DNA from 2 places in the Caproiciproducens sp. CPB-2 genome. Region 2 is predicted to be linked to the other one. Evidence: riboswitches for the same ligand, from Rfam matches in the RefSeq annotation. Region 2 holds a riboswitch; the other holds the start of a gene.
What was found. Region 2 has a riboswitch for thiamine pyrophosphate ahead of thiT (energy-coupled thiamine transporter ThiT). Riboswitches for the same ligand answer to the same signal wherever they lie in the genome.
Positions count from the first base shown of each region.

Region 1: linked by a shared signal. The riboswitch ahead of thiD (bifunctional hydroxymethylpyrimidine kinase/phosphomethylpyrimidine kinase) and the one ahead of thiT (energy-coupled thiamine transporter ThiT) in region 2 are both predicted to bind thiamine pyrophosphate.

Region 1 covers NZ_CP142860.1:2,450,116-2,462,254, forward strand. Annotated here, with positions in the region: gene VXK30_RS12145 (carbohydrate ABC transporter substrate-binding protein) at 1-1,275, shown strand, start outside; gene VXK30_RS12150 (carbohydrate ABC transporter permease) at 1,370-2,323, shown strand; gene VXK30_RS12155 (carbohydrate ABC transporter permease) at 2,320-3,180, shown strand; gene VXK30_RS12160 (GH1 family beta-glucosidase) at 3,221-4,576, shown strand; gene VXK30_RS12165 (HAD family hydrolase) at 4,607-5,257, opposite strand; gene thiE (thiamine phosphate synthase) at 5,254-5,889, opposite strand; gene thiM (hydroxyethylthiazole kinase) at 5,879-6,697, opposite strand; gene thiC (phosphomethylpyrimidine synthase ThiC) at 6,728-8,041, opposite strand; gene thiD (bifunctional hydroxymethylpyrimidine kinase/phosphomethylpyrimidine kinase) at 8,038-8,841, opposite strand; TPP riboswitch at 9,023-9,120, opposite strand; TPP riboswitch at 9,151-9,248, opposite strand; gene VXK30_RS12190 (P-II family nitrogen regulator) at 9,389-9,730, opposite strand; gene VXK30_RS12195 (ammonium transporter) at 9,751-10,986, opposite strand; gene VXK30_RS12200 (hypothetical protein) at 11,302-12,108, shown strand.
Region 2 covers NZ_CP142860.1:3,342,342-3,354,480, reverse strand. Annotated here, with positions in the region: gene VXK30_RS16685 (methyl-accepting chemotaxis protein) at 1-548, shown strand, start outside; gene VXK30_RS16680 (DUF975 family protein) at 996-1,757, opposite strand; gene ilvC (ketol-acid reductoisomerase) at 1,898-2,899, opposite strand; gene ilvN (acetolactate synthase small subunit) at 2,981-3,481, opposite strand; gene ilvB (biosynthetic-type acetolactate synthase large subunit) at 3,495-5,120, opposite strand; gene VXK30_RS16660 (TVP38/TMEM64 family protein) at 5,509-6,336, opposite strand; gene thiT (energy-coupled thiamine transporter ThiT) at 6,571-7,143, opposite strand; TPP riboswitch at 7,225-7,336, opposite strand; gene VXK30_RS16650 (HAD hydrolase-like protein) at 7,394-8,053, opposite strand; gene VXK30_RS16645 (thioesterase family protein) at 8,066-8,449, opposite strand; gene VXK30_RS16640 (heparan-alpha-glucosaminide N-acetyltransferase) at 8,661-9,443, shown strand; gene VXK30_RS16635 (Tex family protein) at 9,904-12,063, shown strand.

The DNA.
Region 1 (12,139 bases), 890 kb from region 2:
ATTTGGTGCTGGAACGATGAGTTCCAAAGCAGGTTCAACGATTACAATCCGGAAGTGAAGGAAGTGGCCAAGGACAAATCCACCACTACCTTAAACGACGGCACCGTCGTCAAATGGACCATCAACCCAAATGACAACAACAACTATCAGAACAAACTGGATCAGGCGCTGCTTTCTCAGGAAAGCGCCGCTGCCGACGACAAAATCGATATTTTCCTGGTGGAAGCCGATTACGCATTAAAATATGTCGACAGTGAATACACATTGGATGTAAAGAAAGACATAGGGCTGACGGACAGCGACCTGTCCAACCAATACCAGTACACACAGGATATCGTCACCGACAAAAGCGGCGCCCTGAAAGGCACCACCTGGCAGGCGACCCCGGGCCTTTTTGCTTACCGCCGTTCCATCGCCAAAGCGGTGCTGGGCACGGACGATCCCGCAAAGGTACAGGAAGCCCTCTCCGACTGGGATAAGTTCAACAGTGTCGCGGCGCAGGCCAGCGCAAAGGGCTACAAGATGCTTTCCGGCTACGACGACAGCTACCGCACCTTCTCCAACAACGTATCCGCTCCGTGGGTAACGGACACGACGGCCACGGTTGACCCCAACCTGATGAACTGGGTCAAGCAGACGAAGGAATACGCGGAAAAGGCCTACAACAACAAGACCTCCCTCTGGGACGACAAATGGCAGGCCGACCAGGGTCCGAGCGGAAAAGTACTCGGATTCTTCTACTCCACCTGGGGCATTAACTTTACCCTGCTGGGCAACTCCCTGAAAACACCGGTCGCGGAAGGCGGCAAGGAAGAAGCAGGCAACGGCGTTTACGGCGACTATGCCGTCTGTCAGGGTCCGCAAAGCTACTACTGGGGCGGCACATGGATCTGCGGCGCCAAGGGAAGCGACAACCTCGGCACGATCAAAAATGTCATGAAGTCCCTCACCTGCGACGGAACGATCATGAAGAAGATCACAACCGACACACAGGATTATACCAATAACAAAGCGGCCATGGAAGAAATCGCGAACAGCGACTTCAAATCCGCGTTTCTCGGCGGCCAGAACCACATTAAGCTTTTTGCCGAAGTGGCGCCGAAGATCGACATGAGCAACGCCGGTCCCTACGATCAGGGAATGAACGAAAGCATGCAGAAATGCTTCAAGGACTATTTCAACGGCACGATCGACCTTGAAAAAGCAAAGGCAAACTTTGAAAAAACAGTCAAGGAAAAATATCCTGAGATCACAGAGATAAAATGGCCGTCATAACACTCGTTTTTTAAGCTGACCGCACGGCTGCCAAAGGGGGCTTCCCCCGGACCGCGGTCGTGCGGCTTTATTAGGGAAAGGGGGCTTCGACTTCATGAACGCTGAGAGTACGCCGAAAAAAAGGAAGCGCAGCCGCTACGCAAAATGGGGGTATCTTTTTATCGCTCCGTTTTTTATCGTATTTATTATCTTTTCACTGATCCCTCTGTGCTCCACCATTTATTACAGCTTCTTTCAATATTACCGCCAGGGGCTGAAAATTATTGGACCTACCTTTACGGGCATGGCGAATTATGTCAAATTATTTCAGACGGACCTGCCGAATTACCTGGGAAACACCCTTCTGATCTGGTTGATCGGCTTTGTCCCCCAGATCATCATCTCGCTGCTGCTGGCGGCATGGTTTACCAACCAGCGCCTGAACCTGCGCGGGCAGGGGTTCTTTAAAACCGTGATCTATATGCCGAATCTGATCATGGCTTCCGCTTTTGCCATGCTGTTTTTCGCGCTGTTCTCCGACAACGGCCCCGTCAACGGAAGCCTGGTGTCCCTCGGTATTTTCAGCCAGCCCTTCCGTTTTCTGGCCAGCATAGCCGGCACACGCGGCCTGATCAGCTTCATGAATTTCCTGATGTGGTTCGGAAATACCACGATTCTGCTGATGGCGGCGATCATGGGCGTCGACCCCGGACTTTACGAGGCTGCCGAAATCGACGGCGCCTCCTCCAACCAGATGTTCTGGCGGATCACCATTCCGCTGATCCGTCCCATTATGGCGTATGTCCTGGTCACTTCGCTCATCGGCGGCCTGCAGATGTTTGACGTGCCCCAGATTCTGACCAACGGCTCCGGTAATCCGGACCGCAGCGCGACCACGATGATCATGTACCTGAACAACCATATGTACAGCAAAAATTACGGGATGGCCGGAGCGGTCTCCACCGTGCTTTTCCTGATCTGCGCGGCGCTCTGCTTCCTGATCTATTTTATCACGACAAACAACGACGGCTTTGCCGGAAACAAAAGAAAAAGGGGTGTCCATGGATGAATAAGCGTTCTAAATCCGGCCAATCCGGACTTTCCGCCGCACGGGCCGCCTGTTATCTTGTTTTGGCCGTTCTCTGTTTTTTGTGCCTGTTTTTCTTTTACATGCTGCTGATCAACGCTTCCCGGAACACCTATCAGATTCAGCAGGGGTTCTCGTTTCTTCCGGGAAAATCCTTTGTCGTAAACCTGAAAAATCTTCTGAAAAACGCGAACATCCCCGTGCTGAGCGGTATTTATAACAGCCTTGTCGTCTCCGCGCTGACGGCGCTTCTGGCGTCCTATTTCTCGGCGCTGACCGCCTATGGGATTTACGCTTACGATTTCAGATTTAAGAAGACCGCTTTTACGGTTATTTTGCTGATTATGATGATGCCGACGCAGATTTCGGCGGTGGGCTTCGTCAATCAGATGCAGGCGATGGGGCTGCGCAATTCCCTGATTCCGCTGTTTCTGCCCTCCATTGCTTCTCCCACTGTGTTTTTCTTTATGAAACAGTACCTCGACAGCAATATGCCGATGGAAATCGTGGAGGCCGCGCGCATTGACGGCAGCGGCGAGTTCCACACCTTTAACACCATCGTGCTGCCGATCATGAAGCCGGCGGTGGCCGTACAGGCGATTTTCACCTTTGTGACCGCGTGGAATAACTTCTTTATTCCCGCCCTGCTGATTGACAAAGCTGACAAAAAGACTCTGCCCATCCTGATTGCGCAGCTACGCAGCGCGGATTTCCTCAAATTCGACATGGGGCAGGTCTACATGATGGTCACCATCGCGATCATTCCGGTCATCATGATTTACCTGATTCTCTCCAAATACATTGTGCGCGGCGTTGCGCTGGGCGGCGTAAAGGGATAACCGGTCCGCCGCAAAATAAACTGAGCTGGGGATGAAGCAAATGGGATTTCCTGAAAATTTCATCTGGGGCGCCGCAACCGCTTCCTACCAGATCGAAGGGGCCCCGCGGGAAGGGGGCAAAAGCGACTCTGTCTGGGATGAGTTCTGCCGTATTCCGGGCGCCGTTTTTGAAGGTCAGACAGGCGACGCCGCCTGCGACCATTATCACCGCTTCCGCGAAGATATCGCCATGATGAAACAGCTGGGCATCCGTGCTTACCGTTTCTCCTTCTCCTGGCCCCGCGTTCTGCCGGACGGAACGGGGGAAGTAAACGAGGCGGGCATGCGTTTCTATGAAGACCTTGTAGAGGAACTCCTGCAAAATCAGATTACACCCTATGCCACTCTTTTTCATTGGGATTATCCGGCCGTCCTGCAGAAGCAGGGCGGCTGGCTGAACCCACAGAGCCCGCTGTGGTTCGAACAGTATGCCGAAACCATCGCGAGACGATTTAAAGGCAAAATCCATCACTATTTTACCATCAATGAGCCGCAGTGCTTTATCGGACTGGGCTACGGCCGCGGCACGCATGCGCCCGGCCTGAAGCTTTCCGCCGCGGATAATTTTCTGGCGGTCCACCACGTCCTGCTGGCGCACGGAGGAGCTGTCCGCGCGCTGAGGGAATACGGCGGTCCTGTCAGTGTGGGACTGGCGCAGTGCGGGCGGATTTTCGTTTCGCAGACCGACCGGACCGAGGATGCCGAAGCCGCGCGGCGCGCTACCTTCGAGGTCCCCGGCGACTATCTTGACGCGCTTTTCAGCGTCTCCCTCTGGAGCGACCCGATCCTGAAGGGGGAGTACCCCAAGGACTTCCTGCAAAAATTTCCCGATGTACTGCCCGAAATCAGCGCAGAGGATATGGAGCTCATCCGTCAGCCAATCGATTTTTACGGGCAGAATATTTACCACTCCGCCCGCGTCCGGGCGGTGAAGGACGGCTGGGAGCCTGTGCCGTTCCCCGTGGGGATGACAAAAACGGCCATGAACTGGCCCGTAACCCCGGAATGCATGTACTGGTGCAGTAAATTCCTGTATGAAGAATACCGCAAAAAAATCATTATCAGTGAAAACGGGATGTCCGCCCACGACGCCATCTCCCTGGACGGGCGGGTACACGACCCGAACCGGATCGATTATCTGCGCCGCTATCTCCGTTATTTAAGGATGGCGGTAAATGAGGGTATTGATGTCGCAGGTTACTTTGTCTGGTCCCTGATGGATAATTTTGAATGGGATTCCGGTTATCACGAACGCTTCGGTATCATCTATGTCGATTACGAAGCACAGCAGCGAATCCCGAAGGACAGCGCTTACTGGTACCAAAAAATGATAGAACAAAACGGAGAGAGGCTCTGAAAAGCCTCTCTCCGTTTTGTTCGTATCCATTCAGTCCGGTTCCAGCAGTTGTGCAAACGAATCAATATACCGATCCGCTTCCCGGAGGATGGTCTCTTTTTCATAGTCCGAGTACGGGTCGTAAACCCCGCAGGTCCGGAAGCCGCCTGCCTTCGCTCCCCGGATTCCCGCCGAAATGTCCTCGAACACCACGCAGTCCCGCGCGGAAAGGCCGAGCCGCTGCGCCGCCAGAAGATAGATGTCGGGAAAACCCTTCCCCCTCTCCACCTCGCCCAGATGGGCAAAAGCGTCGAACAGGTCAAAAACGCCGTTGTTTTTCAGCGCCGGCTCGTACAGTTCGGGGGCCTGCGCAGTCGCGACCGCCAGCCTGACCCCCCGGCTTTTCAATTTCCGGAGGAATTCCCCGGCCCGGGGCTTCAGCGCGATTTCAAAACGGTATGCCTGTTCGGACATTTCCTTCCAGTCGCGGATGACCTCCGCCGCCGTTTCCGGCAGGGAAAACCGCGCGATGGTGTACGCCGCCGCGTCCCGGTAGTTCATAGGCGTAACCTTTTCGACATAGTCGTCCGGCAGGGGGATTCCCCGTTTCGCAAGGAACCGCTGATCGATCTGCGCCCAGATTCCCATGGACTCCAGCAAGGTGCCGTCAAGGTCAAAAATCGCGCCTTTCAATTCCTTCATGGATTCCCTCCCTGGAAAATCTGTAAAAGCCCGCGGGCGGCTTCGCGGATGTCGGGCTGTGCGACCACCGCGGAAACCACCGCTAAGCCGTCGATCCCGGTCTTGCAGAACGCGGGGGCGGTTTTCCGGTTGATCCCCCCGATGACGACAATCGGGATCTGAACCGCCCTGCGGATGGCGTGCAGTTCTTCCATAGAGACGATTGCGGCATCCGTTTTCGTCCCGGTCGCGTACATGGCGCCCACGCCGAGATAATCCGCGCCATCCTTTTCGGCCCGAACGGCTTCTTCCAGAGTGGACGCGGACACCCCGATGATTTTTTCTTCCCCCAAAATACGGCGCAGCACGCCGCAGGGCAAATCGCTCTGCCCCACGTGCACGCCATCCGCGTCGACCGCAAGCGCAATGTCCAGCCGGTCGTTGATGATCAGAGGGACGCCGTAATGTTCCGTCACCTTTTTCACCGCGAGGGCCGTGTCGTAAAACAGGCGGGAGGGAATATTCTTTTCCCGCAGCTGGATGACCGTACAGCCCCCCTGTATCGCCTGCTCCACCGATTCCTCCACCGTAGGGGTGCTCATCAGTTCCCTGTCCGTACAGAGGTACAGGGAATAATCAATTTCAGATTTCATTTAGCTTCGCCTTCTCTTCCAATAAAACTGGATTCAGGCGGCTCAGCGCGTCGATCACGGCGATATGAAAGCTGCCGGTGCCGGTCTGGCCCGCCGCTTCGTACGCAAGCTCGCCCGCGATTCCCATGGAAGCGATTCCGGAGACCGCCGCCGTAAATCCGTCCCGCAGCGCGCCCGCGTAGGCGCCGACCAGCGCGGAGGTCATGCAGCCGGTACCGGTCACCCTGCTGAGCATGGGATGTCCGTTGCGTATTTTGACGACGCGCTTCCCGTCGGCAATCACGTCTACCGCACCGGTAACAGCAGCCGTGCAGCCCAGCTTTTCCGCAACGGCTTTTGCGACGGCAACCGCGTCGTTGCCGCCGTCGGCCTCGGAGGCATCCACTCCCTTCGTCGAAGCGCCCAGCCCCGCGACAAAGGAGACTTCGGAAATATTCCCGCGCAGGACCGTAAGCCTGACCTGCTCCAGGATTTCTCTGGTCGCGTCGTTGCGCAGTTTGGACGCACCCGCGCCGACCGGGTCAAACACGACGGGGATCCCGAGTTCGTTCGCTCTTTTCCCCGCCGCAAGCATGGAGGCGATGGTGCGCTGGTTCAGTGTGCCGATATTCAGCACCAGCGCGGAAGAAATAGCGGAAATATCGGCCGCTTCCGCAATGTCGTCCGCCATAATGGGCGAAGCGCCGATGGCAAGCAGCGCGTTTGCACAGTCGTTGACCGTCACATAGTTGGTGATATTATGTACCAGCGGAACCTTTTCCCTCAGGACACGGATTGCGTTTGATACTTCTTTGGTGATCTGATTCATTGTTTCATCCTCCGGATATTTATTTCTCTTTTATTTTTCAGAGCAGAATTCTACTTTTTTGCCTTCCAAAATCAGGTTGGTCGTACGGACGGCGCACATTTTTCCGCACATGGAACAGGTGTGGCGGTCGGCGGGAGGGGTGCTTTCAAAGTAGTCCCTTGCCTTCTCCCCGTCTATGGCGACCCGGAACATTTCGTCCCAGTCCATCCTGTGGCGCGCGTGTGCCATCTGATTGTCGAGGTCGCGCGCATGGGGAACGCCTTTCGCGATATCCGCCGCGTGCGCGGCAATTTTGCTGGCGATGATTCCCTCCTTGACATCGTTCAGATCCGGCAGGCGAAGGTGCTCCGCCGGGGTGACGTAGCACAGGAAATCCGCGCCGCTGGCAGCCGCAATCGCTCCGCCGATGGCGGAAGTGATGTGGTCGTAGCCGGGAGCGATGTCGGTGACCAGAGGTCCCAGCACATAGAACGGCGCGTTGTGGCAAAGCCGCTTCTGCAGCGTCATATTGGCCGCGATCTCATTCATGGCCATGTGTCCCGGGCCTTCCACCATGACCTGCACATTCTTTTCCCACGCGTGTCCGGTCAGGTTCCCCAGTTCGATCAGCTCCCCGATCTGCCCCGCGTCGGTGCTGTCGTCCAGGCAGCCGGGACGAAGCGCGTCGCCCAGGCTGATGGTCACGTCGTATTCGCGCAGGATTTCCAGCACTTCGTCATAGTACTCGTAAAACGGGTTCTCATTGCCCGTCATCTCCATCCACGCAAAAAGCAAAGAGCCTCCCCGGGAAACAATGTTCATGATACGGCCCTCCCTGCGGAAGCTCTCCACCGCGCGGCGGTTGATGCCCGCGTGAATCGTCATGAAGTCCACGCCTTCCTTCGCGTGCGCCTCCACCACCTTCAGAAAATCCTTCGCGGAGATTTCCAGCAAATCCTTTTCCAGATACCCGATCGCATCGTACATGGGCACCGTGCCGATCATCGCGGGGGATTTCGCAATCAGCTCCCGCCGGAAGGTATTGGTTTTGCCGTAATTGCTCAGGTCCATGATTGCTTCCGCGCCGAAGCGGAGCGCCATGTCCACCTTCTGCATTTCCACATCGTAATTTTTGCAGTCGCCCGAAATTCCCAGATTGACGTTGATTTTTGTTTTCAGTCCCGCGCCGATTCCTTCCGGGGACAGGGCCGTATGGTGAATATTGGCCGGAATGGCGACCTGCCCGGATGCCACCAGCTCCCGCAGCTTTTCGGGCTCCATGGATTCTTTTTCCGCCACCACGGCCATCTCTTTGGTGACAATGCCCTTTTTGGCCGCTTCCATCTGCGTGTGATATGTTCTCATTGTAATAATCCTCCGTTTTTATATAAATTGTAAAAATGATTGGTCGGGCCGTGACCTTTGCCGACCGGCAGCGCGTGCCGGATGGCTGTGGTAACGTATTCTTTCGCGGCGCCGACGGCCTCGGGAACGTCCATTCCGTTCGCAAGGTTCGCCGCGATGGCGGAGGAAAGGGTACAGCCCGTACCGTGGGTATTTTTTGTGGGAATCCGCTCCGTCCGAAACGGATGGATTTCTTCCCCATCAAACAAAATGTCCACCGCGTCGCCCTCCAGATGCCCGCCTTTGACCAGCACATGCCGGGGGCCCATGCTCCTCAGGACAGCCGCGGCTTTTTCCATATCCCCGACGGTGCGGATTTCCATGCCGGTGATGGCTTCCGCTTCCGGGATATTGGGCGTGAGCAGAAAAGCCTGCGGCAGCATTTCTGCTTTCAGCGTTTCCAGCGCGTCCGGGTGCATCAGGGCGCGGCCGCCCTTCGCGACCATCACCGGGTCCAGCACCACGCCGCCGGGCCGGTAAAAACGCAGCCTTTCCGCGACCGTCTTCATCTGCTCCGCGCCGGAAAGCATGCCGATTTTTACCCCGTCCACCGCGATATCTTCAAACACGGCGTCGATCTGGTCGGCGACAATCTGAGGCGGGATATCCTGAATGGAAATCACGCGGCTGGTGTTTTCCGCCACCACCGAAACAATGACGCTCATGCCAAAGGCCCCGTGCGCGGCAAAGGTTTTCAGGTCGGCCTGGATTCCGGCTCCGCCGCTGCAGTCGGAACCCGCAATGGTCAGTAAATTTTTGATAGCTAACTCCTCCTTCTGAAATAAAAAAATGCCCACCGTCAAGGCGAGCATAAAAGAACCGGATTGTGCTCCCTACGACAGCGTTAACTGACAGGTTCAAAGGGTCAGGTTTTACCTTCTCAACTCGGATGAGTCCCCCCGCGTCTATTTAATTAAAAAAGCGTCCACCCAAACAGGTGAACGCGAATCAGTCAACGTTCCCTACCTCGGTATTAGCCGACAGGTTCAAAGGGTCAGGTTTTACCTTCTCAACTCGGATGAGTCCCCCCGCGTCTATTTAATTAAAAAAGCGTCCACCCAAACAGGTGAACGCGAATCAGTCAACGTTCCCTACCTCGGTATTAGCCGACAGGTTCAAAGGGTCAGGTTTTACCTTCTCAACTCCATGAGTTCCCCCCGTTGTATTTTATTATATACTGTATTGGAATGCCTGTCAATCCGTCTTCCGTCCGTATTTTTCCACGCCGCTTTGGTACAGGGAACACCGTAAACGGAAGGAAACCGGCAGTCCGGCGAATTTTTTATCCCATGGAACCCATTATGAACGCTATTGGATAGCCTCCCTGCCGCGTTCCCCCGTACGGATACGGACGGCGTCGCTGATGTCGGAAATAAAGATTTTTCCGTCGCCGTATTCCCCGGTGTACGCCTTTTCGACGATGCTGTCCACAACCGTATCGGCCTGTTCGTCCAGAACGATCATTTCAATTTTGATTTTCGGCAGGAACTGGCAGTCGACCTCCGTACCCCTTACAAATTCCTTCCAGCCCTTTTGACTGCCGCAGCCCATGACCTGCATAATGCTCAGGCCGTTGAGCTGGAGAGAATCGAGGATTTCTTTGATATCTTCCAGCTGATCCGGACGTATAAACGCTTCAATTTTTTTCATATCTTCACCATTCTCATTTCTTAATCCATCCCGTTAAACGCCGGGTAAGCGGATTCCCCGTGCTGGGAAGCGTCGAGCCCCACATTCTCGTCTTTCTGGGAAACCTTGATGCCGCCCGTAACAGCCGAAGCGATGCTCCCGGCGATCAGGGTACCGACAACCGCGATGACAACGGTGATGGCGATTGCCGCAAGCTGGCGCAGGAACAGGTTCGCATTGCCGAAGATCAGCCCGTTCCACGCCGCCGCGGAATTGATGGATTTCTGCGTAAAAATACCCGTCGCAATACCGCCCCATATTCCGCCGACGCCATGGCACCCGAACACATCCAGCGCGTCGTCATAGCCGAATTTCGGCTTCACAACGGTAATGAAGAAATAGCAGATGGGACTGACCATGGCCCCGATGACCAAAGCCGCCCAGACGGGAACGAAGCCCGCTCCGGGAGTAATCGCCACAAGGCCGATCACCAGTCCGGTGGAAGCGCCCACAATCGTCGGTTTTCCGCTCGTGACCACTTCGATCATCAGCCAGGAAAGCATCGCCGCGGCAGCCGAGGTATTCGTTGTCAGAAAAGCGTGAACGGCAAGCTCGTTCGCTGCTAATGCGCTGCCCGCGTTAAAGCCGAACCAGCCGAACCACAGAAGCGCGGCGCCCATAAAAATCATCGGCGCGTTGTGCGGGCGGTAAGTCGCCTTGCCGTAATTTTTCCTCTTGCCGAGAAAGATGGCAAGGACAAGGGCGCTGACGCCGGAGCTGATATGTACCACGTTGCCCCCCGCAAAATCCACGGAACCGATGTCGAACAGGAACCCTCCGCCCCAGACCATGTGCGCAAGGGGATAGTAGACGATCAGGGACCAGATGGCCGTAAAAACAACGAGAGAGGAAAACTTCATCCTTTCGGCAACCGCGCCGGTCATCAGCGCGGGCGTGATGATGGCAAACATCATCTGGAAAACGGCAAAAGTCAGCGTGTTGGGGTAAGGAAGCGTTGTATCCGTAAAGCCATTAAAATTCATTCCCACCCATTTCAGATTTCCGATGATACCGGCGATATCCCCGCTGAAGGAAAGGGAAAAGCCGACCAGCACCCACAAAACGGAAGCCACCCCCATCAGAACAACCGAAGACATCAACGTATTGATAATATTTTTCCGCTTAACAAAACCGCCGTAAAAAAATGCCAGGCCCGGTGTCATAAGAAGTACCAGAGCTGAGGAGGTCAGCATCCACGCCACATCTCCATGATCCATGTTCAAACCCCTATTCTTTTGTTTTTTGCAGAAAAAATAAAAAGGTCAATAAAGCAATACATGAAAGTAAAGCTTTATTGACCTCATTGCCAATAAGACGCGTCGGCAGGCAGCCTTCTGCTCACGGCCGCCTTTATTACCAAAATATATTAATCTATTTTGGAGCATCTGTCAAGCGGAAAAATTCAAAATCAATCGTTCGAAGATTGTAACATTAAATGCGAAAGGTACATTTCACCAATTCAAAGGTGAAATCGTACCGGACGCATTTATTTTTTTGCCATAGAACAGCCGAAAGCGCAAGGAGGAAGCACGATGAAAGTTGCAACTATACAGGACGCTTGGAAAGAGGTCAACAAGATTTTCCCGACGGATTACGAGAAAGACGAAGATTCAAGCCGCCGCGCCGGATATGACATTTACAGACACCCGACACTTAACTACTATAACCGCATTTGTGATTTAGGTTGCAGGCTGGAAGTTCTCACGGGTGAGTACGGCGAAACCGTAACAAACATTTGGATTGAAGCGGAAGTTGCAGAGGAAAGCAACGAGAGCGGGACGGAAAATGCCGCCGCCCTCCCCGGCTACGGTGAAATGCTTGCCGAAAAAATCAGAACAACGACAACCGACTTTTCAAAGATAACCGACTTTGAAAAATTCCTCCTTGATAGAGGGTGGGCGTTCAAAACCGAAGAAGCGTTGCGGGCGGGATATGACAGGGCTTGGAAATGCTCACGCGGCATTCTTCTTACGGAAGATGAATTTGCCGCAGAAGCAGGAATGGGAATCAGCGATTTTTCACAATGGAGTGAGAACACGGCGGGAGAGGTTTACAACGCGCTTGCGGAGTTTGTAAAGGCTGGAAAACTCACCGCTTCCGAGGTTTACAGGTACGCATACCACAAATGGTGCTTGCGGAAGCCAGAAGCGATTGTTGCATATCAAGAGGGGCGCGACAAGTGGATAGTCAATAATTGCGACACGGAAATATCAGAGGACGAAGCAAAGGTTGCAGTAAATAGCGAATGGGGATTTGAAGCAAGCCGTATTAAGATCATCGGAACGCCCTATCATCAAAGGAAAGTGTATCCCTCCGTCGTGGTGACAGAACGATGGTAAATACAAGATTGGTGAAGCCGCGGGGCGGCTT
Region 2 (12,139 bases):
TTCTGGCGCTGAACGCCGCCGTGGAAGCGGCAAGGGCCGGGGCGGCGGGCAAGGGCTTCTCCGTTGTCGCGGACGAAGTGCGGAATCTGGCCGGGAAGAGCGCCCAGGCCGCGGGCCAGACCGCCAAGCTGATCGAGAACACGATTTCGCTGGTCAACAACGGAATGACGGTCGCGAACTCCACCGCGGAGTCCTTCCAGCACATCAGGACCCGGACAAGCGAGTCCGCCGGACTGATTTCGGAAATTTCGGAGGCGACCGGCGACGAAGCCGCCGCCGTGGAGCAGGTCACGCAGGGGATTCAGCAGATCGCGCAGGTAGTACAGACGAATTCCGCAACCTCGGAGGAAAACGCGGCGGTCAGCCAGGACCTGTCCGCACAGGCCCGGCGTCTGCGCGCGCTTGCGGCGAAGTTCTGCCTGAGAGAGGGCGCGACGAAAAAAAGCGGCGCGGTCGTCCCGCTGAAGGCCGTCCCGCCGACGGTCACCCCGCCGGAGCCTAAAGAATCCGTTAAAAGCTTTCCCGCAGTAGTTGAAAAATACAGCTGAAAGACATTTCCCAGAACGAAAGGGCCGCCATGTCGAAACATGGCGGCCCGATTTGCAAATTTTGGAAAATATTCGCGGTTGATATTGCGCATCCCTGAAAAACGCGCTATAATCTACGTGTAAGGCACAAATAAAAAGTGCAAAGCAGGCGGAAGGTACGGGAATACCAACCGCCCTGCATACGGAGTCCAAGCTCCATACACAGCTGAATACTCAGCGCTCTGCGGTTACTATTATACCGCCTGTTTTTCATTTTGTACAGGGGGGTATCTTCAGTCCGCGGCACTTTGACGACGTTGTATATGGAAATTTTTCCTGTACGGCGTTTTTTTGTGCCTTGCGGAAAAAAGCGGCGGGCCCGCGCCCCGGGATTGAGTCCCCCAGGCTGGCGCGGTCCGCCGTCTTTTGCGTTATAAAAGGAATCCGATCTCCCCGCCCTGTAACGCTTTACAGGATGGGAGGATTTTCCGGATTGTAATACGGTCCGGCCGGGGGAACCAGCCCCAGCTCCGCCGGGTCGATCTGATGGGTCTGGATCGCGCGGTCGCGCAGGAAGATATAAAGCTCCGCCATGGTGGCCTGATAATAGGGATTCACAAAGAAAATCCCCACGCCGAAACAGATGGCCCCGAGCAGGTACCACCCGATGAAGGAAAGGCCCAGCACAAAAATCGCGCCCTTTTCGCCGTTTGTCAGGATGCGGCTGAGTTCCCTTGCCCGGCTGCCCGGCAGGCTGGGGTTATCCGCAAGGAGATACTGCACCATGGAGTATTCGAGCTGTTTGATGATGCCGGGGATGATCAGCAGCAGCGTCCACAGGAAAATAAAGATTTCCGTGACGAGCATGGCGGCGGCGCTGTTGAGGTAGCCGTAGCGGAAGCTGCTGAACAGCGTGCCGAAATCTGCCGCGCCGAAGTGGTTCCGCACGTAATACCGGCTTTCGCCGATGGAGACCGGCAGAGAAACGAAGACATAATAAAGAAAGCCGATCAGGGCTATCAGGATTGCGGACAGGCTTAACAGCACGGCCACAACGGACGTTATCCCTTCGTTCCACGGAAGGTTCTCAAAGCTGACCGTGAACCGTCTTGTAGACCATGAAAACCCGCCGGAAATAACCGCGGCAAGAAGCGACACGCCGAACGCGGTCCAGTACCGCCCTCCCAGCGCGATTTTCGCATTGGATTTCAGAATCCCTCTGTCCCACATAACAATGGCTCCCTTCATTCGTTAAAATATTCCGCCGGTTTTTCGGGGCGGCATCGGAAACAGACTTTCGTATCGTAAGATGCCCCGGAAAAATGCGGCGGAATCAGTACCTTTTTGATTATATGTTTTAAATCGTGAAATTAGTCAATCGGATCGTCGTTCCACGCATACATTTTGCGCAGCTCTTTGCCGACTTCCTCCAGCTGATGGCTTGCGCCGATGCGGCGGCAGGCGTTGAAGTGCGAGCGGCCGTTCTTGTTTTCCGCAATCCACTTGGAAGCGAAGGTGCCGTCCTGAATTTCGCCGAGGACCTTCTTCATTTCCTTCTTGGTCTCGTCGGTGATCAGGCGCTTGCCGGTCTCGTAGTCGCCGAACTCCGCGGTGTCGCTGATGGAGTAGCGCATCAGGCCGAAGCCGCCGCGGTAGATCAGGTCGACGATCAGCTTCATTTCGTGGATGCACTCGAAGTAGGCGTTTTCCGGAGCGTAGCCCGCTTCCACAAGGGTTTCAAAGCCGGCCTGCATCAGGGCGGTCACGCCGCCGCAAAGCACGCACTGCTCGCCGAACAGGTCGGTTTCGGTCTCGATTTTAAAGGTGGTTTCCATGATGGCCGCTCTCGCCGCGCCGAGTCCCGCGCCGTAGGCAAGGCCGATGTCCTGCGCGTGGCCGGTGTAGTCCTGCTCGACGGCGATCAGGCAGGGAACGCCCTTGCCCGCGACAAACTCGCTGCGCACGGTGTGGCCCGGGCCCTTCGGGGCGATCATGAATACGTCGACATCCTTCGGCGGCTTGATCTGGCCGTAGTGAATGTTAAAGCCATGGGCAAACGCAAGCGCTTTTCCCTCCGTAAGGTAAGGGGCAATGTCCTTTTTATACATTTCCGCCTGGCGCTCATCGGGAATTAAAATCATAATAATGTCCGCGGCTTTGGTGGCCTCCGGGACACTCAAAACCTTCAAACCGGCAGCCTCGGCTTTTTCCTTGCTCTTGCTGCCTTCATACAGGCCGACCACTACATTGACTCCGCTGTCGTGCAGGTTCAGCGCATGGGCGTGGCCCTGGCTGCCGTAGCCGATAATAGCGACGGTTTTACCTTTGAGCAGATTGATGTCGCAATCTGCCTGATAATAGATTTTTGGCATGATAAATTCCTCCTTGCCTGATGGCAAAATATTAACGAAACACTTAGACGGCGCTGCCGCATAAGGGTTGGTTGGCTTGGTTCAGCTGTTCTGTTTGCGGGCGGTGGTGGGGCCTTTTTCAATGGCCAGAGTGCCCGCGCGGACGATTTCCTTGATGCCGTAGGGCTTTAACAGGCTGATAAGCGTCTGAGTGTGCTCGTCGTTGTCCGTCAGCTGGATGGTCAGCGAGGTGGTGGCCACGTCCACGATCTGGGCGTGCATCAGCTCGACGATCTTCATGATTTCGGCGCGCTGCTTTGTCTGACAGTTCACCTTGATCAGCGACAGCTCGCAGCTGATGAACATGCCGGGCTGCAGCACCTTGACCTTGATGACGGGAATCAGCTTGTTGAGCTGCTTTTCCACCTGTTCTACAATATATTCGTCGCCGTTCACCACAATGGTGATGCGGGAAATGGCGGGATCCTCGGTGATGCCGACGGCGAGGCTGTCAATGTTGAAGCCGCGGCGGGAAAACAGGCCGGACACCTTTGAGAGGACGCCGGGCTGGTTTTCAACTAAAATCGAAAGGGTGTATTTCATTTTCCTGCCCTCCCTATATCGTGGGCGCGTCGGGGTTGACCCGGCACACCAGGATAAAAGCCCTGTCGGACGTGAACATTTCTCTGGCGAGGCGCTCCGCTTCTTCGTTGGAGGTGGCCAGCGCCGCGGGAATGCCGTAAGCTTCCGCAATCTTCACGAAATCGGGGTTGCCCTGCAGCAGGGTCATCGCGTAGCGGCTGCCGTACTTGTTGTCCTGTATTTCCTTCACCATGCCCAGCCGGTCGTTCTGCATCACGATGATCTTGATGTTGACGCTGTTCTGGCAAAGCGTACCCAGCTCGCACATGGCCATCTGGAAGGAACCGTCTCCGCAGATGCACAGCACCTGTCGGCGGGGCTTGGCCAGCTTTGCGCCGATGGCGGCGGGGAGCGCGTAGCCCATGGTCCCCAGTCCGCCGGAGGTCAGGAACCGGCCTTCCTTTACGTTGAAATTGCGTGCCGCCCAGATCTGGTTCTGGCCGACGTCGGCGGTCAGGATGGCGTCCTCCTCCATCAGTGAGGAAAGCACGCGCATAAAGGAGCGTGGCTCCACAAAACCGCTGCTGTTGTCCGGTTCTCCGCCCGGGACGAATTCTTTTTTATACCGCAGTACGGCGTCGATCCACTCTTTCGGAACCGAAACGGCGCTCTGCTCGATGAAATCGCGCAGCACCAGCCGGATGTCGCCGACGATGGGGATATGGGCGGTCACATTTTTGCCGATTTCGGCGGGATCGATATCGATATGGATAATGGTTGCCTTTTCCCCCATCTGTTCCGGCGCGGATACCGCCCGGTCGCCGACCCTCGCGCCGCAGAGGATGATCAGATCGGCCTCATGCATGGCGCGGTTGGCGTTTTTGTGGCCGTGCATCCCGATCATGCCGAGGTACAGCGGGCTGTTCATGGGGACTACGCCGATGCCCATCATGGTGGAAACCACCGGGATCCCGCTGTTCTGTGCGAAGGCGACCAGCTCGTCCCGCGCCCCGGCGAGCACGACGCCGCCGCCGCAGACAAGGACGGGGCGCTTCGCTTCGGCCATGGCGGAGAGAGCCTTTTTGATCTGCATGGCATGTCCCGTGGTGCGGGGCTTGTACCCGATGATGTTCGCCTTCTGCGGGTAGACGAATTCCGGCACCTCTTCCGCCTGAATGTCCACCGGAACGTCGATCAGAACCGGTCCCGGCCGGCCTGTGGAAGCGATATGAAAGGCTTCCTTGAAAATCCGCGGAAGGTCCGCGGCGCTTTTCACCAGATAGGAATGCTTGGTGAACGGCTCGCAGGCGCCGGTGATGTCCGCCTCCTGGAACACGTCGCGGCCCAGAAGCTCGGAACTGACCTGCCCCGTGATGACGATCAGCGGGATGGAGTCCATGTAGGCCGTCGCGATGCCGGTAATCAGGTTGGTCGCGCCCGGCCCGCTGGTCGCGACGCAGACGCCGGGTTTTCCGCTTGCGCGGGCGTATCCGCTGGCCTCGTGAGCGGCGTTCTGCTCCTCGCGCACCAGAACGTTTTTGATCGGCGAGCGATATAGGTAATCCAGGAAAGGACAGATCGCTGCTCCGGGATATCCGAAGGCGATCTGCACGTTTTCGTTTTTCAGGCATTCCGCCATAATCTCTGCTCCGCTTATCAAAAACAGTCACCTCTTAATCATTGATTTGTTATAGCGGCTTGGGCCGCCGTTTTCCTCTTGCTTGCCGACCGCATGGTCTGCCCTCAGGCCGGGCGGGGACCTGCCGGTCCGGGATGCGCCTACGGCGGACTCGACTGCAAGCAAAAAGATGAATGGATCGCTAATCCCGTCGTTCTAAGGTAACGGCGGGAGGGTCCCATAAAATCCCCCTGCACCCCCGGGGTATCCCCAAAGTACCTTTGTGTGGCACGATACGGTTGTGGTTTTCATGGACGGAGGATACGGGAAGGCAAGTCCATTACCCGGTCTTCCAACGTCGAATGTGTTTAAGTTATTATAAGTTTTTTGCCGGTATGAGTCAAGCGTTTTAGCGATTTAATTGGATGAATTACCGTTCTTTCTTTTTCAGCACGGCGGAAGAGGGGAACGACGGGCTTTTCGGGGAAGAAAGCTCCTTCTTTTTATCAGGATGCTTCGCGACGGTGCGGTACAGCAGGTAGCCCGCGGCGCTCAAAGCGCCGGTCGCCGCAAAGAGGACGGCGGCCTGTGTGTAATTGCCGCTGAAGAGCGCCCAGCCCCCGAAGGAGCAGGCCAGCAGGGACGGGGTGCGCGCAAGGGTGGAAATCAGCAGGAATCTGCCGAAATCCTGCGGCACAAGGCCGGCGGAAAACACGAACAGGCGCTTGGGCATTCCGGGGATCAGGAAAACGATCCAGTAAAAGGTATCGCGCGATTTGGGGCTGCGCAGGTAGCGGATGTGTTTCCGCTGGGCGGGGGTGAAGAACAGGCCGATCAGCCGGTGGCCGAACATCCGGGTGAAATAAAAGATGATGGTGGTGGAGATCATCACCGAGCAGAGGGTCAGCAGGCTGCCCTGTACCCGCCCGAAGGCGTAGCCGCCCGCGATGGTCGTCAGCTCCAGCGGGATGGGGAGAAAGCCCTGCAGAATCTGGATGCCCAGGAACGCGGCGCGGCCCATCGCGCCCCGGCTGCGGATAAAGCTTTCAAACCGGTCGGGGTCCCGGATCAGCGATAAAAGCGGTCCGCACAGAACGACCGTGAGCCAGAGGAACAGCCCCGTGGCCGCAAGCAGCACAGCCCCGCCCAAAAGCCGGTCGCGGAACGTCGGGCCCGCCGTTTCCGGCAGGTCGGCGGCGGTTATTTCCGGCGGGGGGCCGGTTTTTTTCTTTTTTGACCCTGTTCGAAGAATCGTCACCCGGCATAGCCTCGTTTCATGGGTTCTTATGGAATAGTATACCACAAAAATATGGTAAATAGATACTCACCCCCTGCCCCCTCCCGCACACAAAGCAAGCGAAAATCGAAAACAATCCGAATGCGGAAGGGGGTTCCGGGACGGGAGGGGGAAAGACACTTGGAGCGATACAAAAAAGCATGAAGGACGGAACCTCCGCGCTTCATGCTTTCCTGTTAAGTTATGATTCCTGTTTCATGATGCGTTTCCGGGAGCACGGTGCTCCACGCGGTCAAGAACCCGGATTAAGATAACCGAGACAACGGCGGTGATGACCGCTTCGGGAAGCATGTAGCTGCCGTTGTAGGTTAAGGAATAAATCCAGACCGGCGTGCCTTCCGGCGCGTAGCCGCCCCAGATCAGGATGCCGGACAAAAAGCTGCAGAGAAACCGCAGAAACACAGCGGCGACGGAGCCGACGGCGACGCTGGCAGCCCTGTTTTTAAACGGCTTGCCGAAGAAAGCGGCGGCACCCAGAACAGTGAACGCCAGAACATAGTCCAGCAAAACGACACCGGCGAACGCCCCGAAGGTGTTTACCGGCGGCGCACTGAACTGGAGAATCATCTGCAGCAGGCTGTGCGCAAACGCGGTGGAAATGCCCCACTTCAGGCCGTGCCGGTAAGAAACCAGCACCAGCGGGACCAAGCTCGCGCAGGTAACGGAGCCGCCCTGCGGCAGCTCAAAAATCTTGAACATGCTCAGTACGGTGGACATTGCGATCATCAGCGCGCATTCCACAAGGATAACGGTCGTGTTCTTTCTCATAATTACCCTCCAGTCAATTATATGGAACTGAAATTGAAAAATTACCTGAAGGAAAATAAAAACGCCCTGTGATGCCACAGAGCGTTAAAAAATCATCTTTCCTACGCTGGCATTATCCAGATCAGGTTTAAGGGACATAAACGTCGATTCGCTTCATCTCAGCCGAGGTTACTCAGCGCCCCTGTATATTCAGTTCTTATGTTCAGCATACCCTAACATTTCCGGTTTGTCAAGGGGATTTCCGTTGGATTCAGGAATCCTTCAGAAGCATGCCTCTCAGCTCGTCGATATCGCGGGCAAAAACTTTGCCGCCTTCCGCTTGCATGTCCTCTTTGGTGCCGAAGCCGTACAGAACGCCGATAAAGTTGGTGCCGGAATTCCGTGCGCCCACCGTGTCGTACACCGTGTCGCCGACCATGACGGCGCGGTCCGGCTTCACATGACAGGCGTCCAGACAGGAGTTGATCAGGATGCTCTTGTCGCCGCTGCGCTCCGAATCGTCCGGGCCGGAAACGTGGGCGAAATATTTTGTCATGTCAAAATAGTCCAGTACGCGGCCGGTGATTCTGGCCGGCTTGGTGGTGGCGACGGCAAGCGTGGCGCCGTTCGCCCGCAGCTCCTCCAGAAAATCGATCATGCCGGGGTAGGGCTTGTTCTGGAACGCTCCGGAGACCTCGTATACTTCGCGGTAATTTTTGACCGCCTGCGCGGTCTGCTCCTGTGTCAGTCCGCAGTAATGGACAAAGCTGTGCCACTGCGGCGGGCCGATGAATTTGCGCAGGATGGAAATGTCGGGCACCGGCTGCCCCATTTTTTTAAGGGCATATTTTACCGAGCTGGTAATGCCGGGCTCGGAATTGGTCAGTGTGCCGTCCAGGTCAAAAATAATCAGATCATAAATCGGTTTCATCGTTACCCTGCCTTACTTGTTTTTTCTTGCTTCCGCTTTGGCGGCGAAGCTTTCCTTTTTCACGCTGACGCGCTCGTGGGTCCCGGTCGCGATCAGGCCGGCGTTGTCGTAGGCTTCGAGCTGAAACCGGTAGACCCTGCCTTCCGCTTCGGTCAGTTCCGCGCTGACCGTTACCTTGCAGCCCGGCGCCGTGGGGTTCAGGTGGTTCACCGTGATGACGGAGCCGACGGTGGTGTAGATGTCTTCAAGATACGTCTGGGCCAGCTGCGCCGCCGTACCCTCAAAAAAAGCGGCGATCATCGGGGTGGCAAGAACACGGACGCTGCCGCTGCCGATATTCACCGCGAGCATATCTTCGGTAACCGTGTATTCGCGGGTCAATTTTGTCTCTTTCATTGAAATTACCTCCCGTACCATGATATAATAAAAAATAAGCGGTTTCACTAAGGCCCGCTTCCGTGCGGCCTGAAACAGGGCGCGCGACATTGTTTATATTATAACATGATCCGGGGGATTTATAAAGATAGAACTTTCAGCGGTTATCCCTTTCATTCCTATGCGAAACGCCGGTTTTGACCGTGCAAATCCGAAATCGGAGGGTGAACGAATGCCGAATCAAATCAAAGGGGCAGGGCGCAGGCGGATTTATTTTATGGATGAGCTGCGCGGCTTTGCGGTTTTCTGCATGGTGTTTTACCATGGCTTTTATACGCTTGCCTACCTGTACAACCTGAAAATCGGAATGCTCCTGCTGAACTTCTTTATGCCCGCGGAGCCTTTTTACGCCGGGCTGTTTATGCTGATTTCCGGCATTTCCTCGAACCTGTCGCACTCCAACCTTGCGCGCGGGTTCAAGCTGCTGGGGGTCGCGCTTGTGGTCACCCTGGCGACCTGGTTCGTCCTTCCGGATGAGCTGATCGTGTTCGGCATCCTGCATTTTCTGGCGGTCTGCATGATTCTTTACGGGCTGCTGAAACCGGTTGCCGACCGCTTTTGCTTCTCGTGGGCGGCGGTCGCCGTCTGCGCGCTGCTGTACCTTTTGACCATGGGCATTTCCAAGGGGTACCTCGGGCTTTCGCCGGAATGGGGGGTGACGCTGTCTCCTTTCCTGTACCATACCGACTGGCTGGCGCCGCTCGGCCTTTACAGCGATACGTTCCGCAGCGCGGACTATTTCCCGCTTTTCCCGTGGATGTTTGTGTTTGCGGCGGGTACCTTTTTAGGCAAGCTTGCCGCGCAGGAGCGGTTCCCGGCGTTTATGTACCGTTCCCGCGTGCCTTTTTTTTCCTGGCTGGGGCGGTACGCGCTGATCATTTATGTGATTCATCAGCCGGTGATTTACGGGGTGTGCTACGCCGTTTCCGCCATTGTACAGTGGGTTTGGGGATGAAGGTCCCGGAAACTCCTTCCGGCGCGCCGGGCGCGGACCTGCCGGTCGGGAAGCGGACCATGCGGTCGGCGGGCGCCTACGGCGACGCTCTTATTCAAATGAGAGTAATCTGACTCCCCCAGTCAGGCTGCGCCTGCCAGCCCCCTCAAGGAGGGGGCCAAACCTCTGCCTTCCCGTTATCCCTTCGTCAATGAAAACCACAGCAATACCGTGTCACACAAAGGTGTTTGGGGATACCCCGGGGGTGCAGGGGGATTTTATGGAATCCTCCCGCCGGGAATTCAAAATCCCCCTGCGCGTCCTTTGCCTACTTTCGGACAAGAGCGAAAGTAGGGGCCAGCCCGGCCTGAGGGCAAAGCTAACGATCAACTCCCTTTTGCGGCGGTGCGCTCAAATAAGGGGGACTGAGGGGTTCCCATGCTATGAATTTTAAATTTTCGGAAGATGTTGGAGGATATTTATGGATTTTGCGTTATTGATCGCGGAACAGTTTCATTTACAGCAGTGGCAGGTGCAGAAGGTCATTGAGCTGATCGACGAGGGCAACACCATCCCGTTTATCGCGCGTTACCGAAAGGAAGCGCACGGCTCGCTGGACGACCAGACGCTGCGCGAGATTTCGGAGCGGCTGGAGTACCTGCGCGCGCTGCAGAAGCGCCGGGAGGAGGTTACGGACCTGATTGCCGCCGCCGAATGCATGACGGAGGAAATCGCCGCCGCGCTGGCCGCCGCGGCCACCCTTTCCGAAATCGACGATCTTTACCGGCCGTTCCGCCCCAAGCGCAAAACGCGCGCGTCCGTGGCAAAGGCGAAGGGCCTTGAGCCGCTTGCGGACGCGATTTTTGCGCAGCAAAAAGACGGCGCGTACCCGATCGACATGGCGGAAAGCTATGTAAACGCGGAGCTGGGCGTGGAAACGCCTCAGGACGCGCTCGCCGGTGCGCTCGATATCATTGCGGAGCGGATTTCCGACGACGCGGGGATCCGCAAACGGCTGCGCGTGGTCGCCATGGCGCAGGGAGAGGTGGTTTCCAAGGCGGCGAAGCCGGACGAGGATTCCGTTTACGCGCAGTATTACGACTTCCGCCAGCCGGCGGCGAAGATCGCCGGGCACCGCGTGCTGGCCGTCGACCGCGGGGAGCGGGAGGGCTTTCTGAAAGTAAGCGTGGAGCTGGAGCGCCTGAAGGGGTTGAATATTGTTTCCTCCGTGAGCGTGAAGGGGAACGGCCCCTGTGCGGAAGCTGTTCGGGAGGCCGCGGAGGACGCCTACGACCGGCTGATCTTCCCCTCCATTGAGCGCGAAATCCGCAATGCCCTGACCGAAGCCGCGGCAGAGGCCGCGATCAAGGTTTTTTCCGTCAACCTGCGCCAGCTTCTGATGCAGCCGCCGGTCAAAAACCGGGTGGCCATGGGGCTGGACCCCGGGTACCGCACGGGCTGCAAGGTCGCCGTGGTGGACCCGACCGGCCGCGTGCTGGACACCGGCGTGATTTACCCCACCCACTCCCGGGCGAAGGTGGAGGAAGCAAAAAAAGTCATTACCGATTTTATTCTGAAATATAAAGTGGAAGTCATCGCGATCGGAAACGGAACGGCGTCGAAAGAGACGGAGATGTTTGCCGCCGACGTGATCAAAGCGCTGCACAGCGGCGTTTCCTACATGGTGGTCAGCGAGGCGGGCGCGTCCGTCTATTCCGCGAGCAAGCTCGCCGCGCAGGAATTTCCCGAGTTCGACGTCACCCTGCGCAGCGCGGTCTCCATCGCGCGGCGGATGCAGGACCCGCTGGCCGAGCTGGTCAAAATCGACCCCAAGGCCATCGGCGTGGGGCAGTACCAGCACGATATGCCGAAAAAGAAGCTGGACGAGGCGCTCGGCGGCGTGGTCGAGGACTGTGTGAACACCGTGGGTGTGGACCTGAACACGGCGTCGCCGTCCCTGCTGGAAAAAATCGCCGGGCTTTCCGCGGCGGTCTCCAAAAATATTGTGGCTTACCGGGAGGAAAACGGCGCGTTCCACTCGCGCAGCGAGCTGAAAAAGGTGCCGAAGCTGGGGCCGAAGGCCTTTGAGCAGTGCGCGGGCTTCCTGCGCGTGGCGGAGAGCAAAAACATTCTGGACAATACCGCCGTCCACCCCGAATCGTACGACGCGGCAAAGGCGCTGCTTTCTCTGTGCGACTACGACATGGACAGCCTGAAAAAGAACGGCATCGGCGACCTGAAAAACCGGGTAGAGAAAATCGGGGCGGACAGCGCCGCCCACAGGCTCGGTATCGGCGTACCGACGCTCAGGGATATTGTGACCGAGTTGCTGCGCCCGGGCCGGGACCCGCGCGACGAGCTGCCCGCGCCCATGCTGCGCACCGACGTGCTGAGCATGGAGGATCTGAAGCCCGGCATGGAGCTTTCCGGCACGGTGCGCAACGTGATCGATTTCGGCGCGTTTGTGGATATCGGCGTGCATCAGGACGGCCTTGTCCATATTTCGCAGATCTGCGATAAATTCATCAAGCATCCGGCCGAGGTGCTGAAGGTCGGCGACGTGGTGAAGGTGCGCGTGCTGTCCGTGGATACCGTGAAAAAGCGCATCGCGCTGACCATGAAGAGCGGGGAAATCGGCTGACGGGGGAGAAACCGCCTTGCATCGGGGAGTACAAACCTTTATAATAGGTTCATGAATAACAGAGACAAAGAGGGAA